DNA from 2 places in the Caproiciproducens sp. NJN-50 genome. Region 1 is predicted to be linked to the other one. Evidence: riboswitches for the same ligand, from Rfam matches in the RefSeq annotation. Region 1 holds a riboswitch; the other holds the start of a gene.
The links. Region 1 has a riboswitch for nickel and cobalt ahead of EQM14_RS03970 (cation-translocating P-type ATPase). Riboswitches for the same ligand answer to the same signal wherever they lie in the genome.

Region 1 (3,290 bases):
AGCCAAGGTCTACCATCGGAGAGGATATAAGAAATGAAAAAGTTACTCCCAAAGGCAGACCTGCAGATGTAAAACCTATGAAAAGCGGTATTGATGAACATGAACAGAACGGTGTCACCGTCCCGAGCAGCGCCGCCGCCGAGTTCGCCCCAATCCCATGAAAACGACCCAATATCTTCTTGCTTCGCTCAGGAGGAAAATAGCTCTGAATATAGCTAATAATAAAAATTAGGAAGCATAAAAGAAGTACAATCTTTATAACGTCATAAATAAAAAATTGAATGCTCCCAATCCAGCGGTTGTTTAGGTCCAGTCCCAAGGCCGATAAACCGTTGCCGATGATACTATTCAACCACTTCATTCCAAGTATTTGGCCTTGAAAGAAATCCCAGATTGCTTTTAATAGCTGCACACCAATGAACCTCACTTTCAAAATAGGACAATCATATCAATAAATTTTGATGTATTGTGCCTGTTAAAAGCCATCCTTCAGATGGCTTTTATCTTTCGCAACAATTACCTTCTTCTCTAACCAAGTCCGGCGTTGTCAGTTTCTTTAATAGAGCACAGGCATTAGCACTGCCTTTTTCACTAATTTTGTAATGCGTCCATTTGCCTTCCTGCCGACTCTCCACAATGCCTGACTCAACCAGAATTTTCATGTGGTAGGAAAGCCCCGATTGTCCCAAGTCCAGCTGCTCCAACAAAACGCAGGCGCATTTTTCGCCGCCGCGCAGAAGCCCGAGTATCCTCAGACGTTTTTCATCGCAAAATGCTTTGAACACCTTTGCGTGTTCCTCATAAGCCGCTACCAATTCTTCACCTCATATCAAGAATATTCGATATATCATTATTATATGCGTCAAATCAAGCTTTGTCAATGTGTTTGAAAACATTTTCATTCGATGGTGAATTGCGAGCTTTACTTCTCTCGGGTAGGACAATCGTAAATAAGAAAGGCAGAGAAATCCGGAAAGGGTATTGCAAAAGAAACATCCATCTTGAGAAAAAATAACCTATGCCGTAGCACAGAAGAATTGCCATGAAACGGAATCAAAAGCACGCAATGCGCATTGGATTACACTCCTTGACACAGCCGGTTTACCGAGACGGTAAGACTATGCTTCAAATTTAAGGTCGGAAGTGAGATTGTAAAACAACAACCGTTATCATAACAAATTTTTATAAGCGCTTGACAAACATGCATCTCCAGCATATAATATACAGAATCTCTTTGCACTGCATTACATTCAGCATGAATGCGAGATCAACAGTACAAACTGAGCAGGCGATGCCCGCAAGGGTGTGGGGCCGGGTCGCCCAATGAGCGGCAACAGATTGCAATTTGAGCACATCTGTGGGACAGTAGTATGTTCCATAGGCGTGCTTTTTTATACCCCCAATGGAACACATGACCCCGAAATGGAGTGCCATAGAGCTATCAAACGATTGCCGAAAGGCTAAAACGGAGGTAACTTTTATGACAGACAAAAAGCAAAACATGGCTGGCTTAACTGCCACCGAAGCAAAACGATTGCAGGAGCAATATGGTAAAAACGAATTGACCACACAGAAGAAAGAGAGCTTTTTCAAAAAACTTCTGCATATTATCTGTGAACCAATGTTTTTACTGCTCATTGTCGCCGCAACCATTTATTTTATTCTGGGAGAGCCCAGAGATGGTGCAATTATGCTGGTTTTTGTGGTGGGCATAATCAGCATTGATGTAATTCAAGAATGGAAAACCGATAAAACCTTAAATGCCCTGAAAGATTTATCTGCCCCGCATATCACTGTTATTCGTAATGGAAAGGAGCGGACTATTGCTAGTGCCGACCTTGTGCCCGGTGACTTAATGATGATTTATGAGGGCGTCAAGATCCCGGCAGATGGAGTTGTAATAAAATGTAACGACCTGTGTGTCGATGAATCTTCGTTGACCGGCGAAGCGGAAGGTGTGTGGAAAATCAACACTGAGAGTGCAGAGTCAACAAGCGACTATTGGCGGCGTGATTATTGTTATGCCGGCACGCTGGTTACACAGGGCACAGCAACGGTACTGGTAGATAAAATTGGCAACACCACTGAGTATGGAAAAATCGGAGTCAATGTTGCATCCGCACCGGAGGAACCCACACCCCTACAAAAGCAAACCGGAAGTCTTGTTAAACTATGCGCAGGAATTGCTGCAGTCTTGTTTGCCCTTGTGGGAATATTCACATGGCTGAATATTCCTGACCACAGCTTTGGCGACAGGCTGATTGAGAGCATTTTGTCGGGCATAACCCTTGCCATGGCAATGATTCCAGAAGAGTTTCCTGTCATCCTCACGGTATTTTTATCAATGGGAGCTTGGCGGCTTGCCAAAAAGCAGTCACTGGTGCGCAAGCTGCCTTCAGTGGAAACGCTTGGCGCCGTATCTGTGCTATGCGTAGATAAAACAGGTACCATCACGATGAATCAGATGACCGTGCAGGATACGTGGGCTACTGATGGCAACACCAAAGCACTTTGTGAAGTAATGGGTATGGGCTGTGAGACCGATGCCTATGACCCCATGGAAAAGGCAATGCTCAAGCATTGTAAAATCCTTGGGTTTTCAAATGAATATCTTTTTGGCGGAGAGATGATTCGCGAATATGCCTTCACAAATGAGTTGAAAATGATGGGACATATTTGGCGCAGGGATGACGGAATAACTATTGCAGCAAAAGGTTCTCCTGAACGTATTTTGGCCATTTGTGAGCTTACAAATTTAGAGAAGCAAGTAGCAGAACAGAAGATCACCGAAATGTCAAAGCAAGGCTTGCGTGTAATTGCAGTTGCCACTGCAAAACCACAAAGTGAAGCTGAAGTTCCTGCTCAGATTACAGACTGCCGTTTAACACTCTGCGGACTGATCGGGCTTGCCGATCCACCTCGTGAAAGTGTAAAAGCAGATATTGCCGTTTGCAACAAGGCCGGTATTCGTGTTGTTATGATTACAGGAGATAATGGCATCACCGCTGCATCCATCGCAAAGAAAATCGGTATGCAAAACAGCGACCATATCATTACTGGCGATATGCTAAACGAAATGACCGATGAAGAACTGCGTGAAAAAGTGAAGGATGTCAGCATTTTTTCTCGTGTCATTCCTGAACATAAAATGCGTATTGTAAAAGCATTAAAAGATAACGGTGAAATTGTCGCGATGACCGGTGATGGCGTGAACGATGCACCCGCTCTCAAATATGCCGATATTGGCATTGCAATGGGTAAACGCGGCAGCGAAGTTTCCCGTGAAGCAG
Region 2 (3,290 bases), 1.0 Mb from region 1:
TATCCACAATCGTCGAAAAATTATCGTCAAGCAGGATGAGATCGGCGGCTTCGCGGGACACCTCCGAACCGCGCTTTCCCATCGCGATGCCGATATCGGCATATTTGAGCGCGGGGGCGTCGTTGACCCCGTCGCCCGTCATTGCCACGATCTCGCCGTTTGCCTTGAAAGCTTTCACGATGCGCATCTTATGCTCCGGGACGACGCGGGAAAAAATGCTGACGGAACGGACCCGTTTCTGAAGTTCCTCATCCGTCATCCGGTCGATCTCGTCGCCGGTGACGGATTCCCCGCATGGCATGCCGATCTGCTTCGCGATCGCGCTTGCCGTGATGCCGTTGTCGCCCGTAATCATCACAACGCGGACGCCTGCCTTCCTGCAGCGGAGAATATCCGCTTTTACGGATTCCCTCGGAGGATCCGCAAGGCCAACCAACCCACAGAACTGAAGGCGGCACTGGGCCAAAGAAGCGGGAACTTCGTCCGCCGTTCCAACGTCCATTCTGCCAACCGCAATCACACGGAGCCCGCGTGCCGCCATATCGGCGGCTTTTTCCTGTACTTTGTCCCGTTCGTCCGAATTGAGATTACATAAAGCGAGGATCTTTTCCGGAGAGCCTTTCGCGGCGATCAGAATTTGGTTGCCGCGCCGCCAGACGTGGCCCATCATTTTCGCTTCATGGGTAAACGAATATTCCTGAATCAGTTCGCCGCCGAAAAGGAACTCCTTGGACAGGCCCCTGCCTTCACAATACGAAATCATGGCCTTTTCCATAGGGTCATATGCGTCCGGTTCACAGGCCATCCCCATGACCGCGCAGAGGTCCCGCTCTTTGTTTTCCTCCGTCCACGTATCGCATACGGTCATCTGATTCATCGTAATGGTGCCGGTCTTATCAACGCAAAGAACCGACACGGCGCCGAGCGTTTCTACGGAAGCCAGCCTGCGCATAAGCGAATGCCTTTTTGCAAGCCGCCATGCGCCCATGGAAAGGAAGACTGTCAAAATAACCGGGAACTCTTCCGGGATCATGGCCATGGCGAGCGTGACGCCGGAAAGGATGCTTTCGATCAGCCTGTCGGTAAATTGGTGGTCCGGGATATTCAGCCAAGTGAAGCAGCCTACCAATACAAACAGGACCGCCGCAATAACCGCGCAAAGCTTCACGAGCCCGCGGGTCTGCCTCTGAAGCGGCGACGGGGCTTCCGGCGCGCCGACGACATTTGTACCGATTTTCCCGAACTCGGTGGCTTTGCCGATTTGATCCACGCGGACCAGCGCGCTTCCCTGCGTCACAAGAGTCCCCGCGTAGCAGTGGTCGCACCGCCAGTGCCCGCCGTCTGTATCGGCGGTCCCGAGCGCGACCTTCCAAACGCCTTCCGCTTCGCCCGTCATGGACGACTCGTCGACGCACAGATCGTTTGCCTGAAGGATCTCCCCGTCCGCCGGGATCTTGTCGCCTTCGGCAATCAGCATGATATCTCCCGGGACAAGATCAGCGCTGTCGATCCGCTGCTCCGCTCCGTCCCGCAGCACCGTAATGCGCGGTGCCGCGAGATCCTTTAAGGCGTTCAGGGTCTTGTCGGTTTTCCAGCCCTGGATCACATCGATACTGATCATACCCGATACAAAGATCAGCATAACAACTCCGTCGCGCGGCTCACCCAGCAAAAAATAGATGACCGCCGTCACGATGAGCAGCAAAAACATAGGTTCCGACAAGGCTTTCAAAATCTCTTGAAGAACATTCTTCTTCTTTTTCGGAATCAATTCGTTCCTGCCGAATCGCTTTTGACGTTGCACGGCTTCCGCCGTCGTCAGGCCGGTTGGATTTGTGGTGTTCTTTCGTTCTGTCATAAAAGTTACCTCCATAATGCTTCTTAAGCATTTATGCGACAGCTCCATGGCATTGCAAAGATACAGCTGCAGTCTCAAAAGGGTACAAAAATACCAGTGAGACAACATACTGTCCCACAGGTTCTGATCAACCTGTTGCCGCGAGGCCCAGCCCCATAAACCCATATCGGGTTTATCGCCTGCTCAGTTTGTACTGTAGATCAAATGCAGCGCAAAGAGATGAAAGATATTCTATCATATTCATTTACTCGCGTCAAGTGATTAAAAACAAAAAGATAAGATTCCCATCATGAATTTTATGGCGGATCCTGAGAGAAAACCTATTTTTTCTTTTTCCTTTTTTTAGAAATCCAAACAACAAAACCAACCCCGCCGACCGCCATCACGGCGAGAGTAATGTAGGTATAGAGATTCATGGATTGGCTGACGCGTTCCCAGCCGGCTCCGGCAAAAGCACCCAGCGCCACCAGAACCACATTCCAAATTGCGGAGCCGAGGGTGGTGTACAAAAGGAACCTGCCTCTGCGCATCCGCGCCATCCCCGCGGGGATGGAGATGAGGCTTCGGACTAATGGAATAAACCGGCAAAAAAAGACGGTGGAGGCACCGCGCCGATTAAACCAGCCTTCCGCCCGTTCCACATCCCCTTTTTTCAGCCCGAGGACATGTCCCCATTTCCCGATGAACCTGTCCATTTTCTCGGCCGGAAGCAGCCGTCCGACACCGTAAAGGACGATTGCCCCAGCCACCGACCCGATGGTGGCGGACAAGGTGACAATCCAGATGTTCATGCTGGTGTAAGTGGTCATGAAGCCGCCGAAAGTCAGGATCAGCTCGGAAGGAATGGGAGGAAACAGGTTCTCGATTGCAATCAGCAGTGCTATCCCCACGTATCCGTACTGGTTCATAATATGGATGACCCATTCCTGCATTTTGAACTTCCTTTCAATCAAGATAGCAGTTTTTGGCGATGGCTATCACCCAAGTGAAAAGCGGCCTTTTTGCGAATGTCGAATCGGTCGATGCCCCGAATCAGCTCACGGACGTGTCCTGCCTCGGATTCCCGGCGAAAACATGGAAAAACAGCGAATCTGCCGGACAAGCCGGCAGCTCGCTGCATGGAGGTCTGAACCGGGGCGGATATCCGCGCGGCCCGGGCGAACGTATTATCGATTTTTCTTTTGAGGAAAAGTTCCGGACTTCTGATTTGTTTCCAGTTTGCATTCTTCTCGCAGGCTCCAGAAAATTTTGAACTCCAGCTTTTCGATCTCCCGCTGCTGCTTATAGCTGACGCGCAGAGTGGCTTCCCGCGGGATCGTGACGTCCCTGCCCAGATCCGGCAGCAACGCCTGGATGCGGTTTCCGTTTTTTCGCAGAGAGTCCAGTCTGCTTCCGATGCCGTCGAACAGGTCGGGGGATCTGCCGGGCGTGT

Region 2: linked by a shared signal. The riboswitch ahead of EQM14_RS08825 (cation-translocating P-type ATPase) and the one ahead of EQM14_RS03970 (cation-translocating P-type ATPase) in region 1 are both predicted to bind nickel and cobalt.

Annotation. Positions count from the first base shown of each region.
Region 1 covers NZ_CP035283.1:822,691-825,980, reverse strand. Annotated here, with positions in the region: partial or broken gene EQM14_RS03980 (permease) at 1-412, opposite strand, end outside; gene EQM14_RS03975 (ArsR/SmtB family transcription factor) at 501-815, opposite strand; NiCo riboswitch at 1,271-1,368, shown strand; gene EQM14_RS03970 (cation-translocating P-type ATPase) at 1,481-3,290, shown strand, end outside.
Region 2 covers NZ_CP035283.1:1,842,897-1,846,186, forward strand. Annotated here, with positions in the region: gene EQM14_RS08825 (cation-translocating P-type ATPase) at 1-1,858, opposite strand, end outside; NiCo riboswitch at 1,966-2,055, opposite strand; gene EQM14_RS08830 (DedA family protein) at 2,179-2,790, opposite strand; gene EQM14_RS08835 (helix-turn-helix domain-containing protein) at 3,025-3,290, opposite strand, start outside.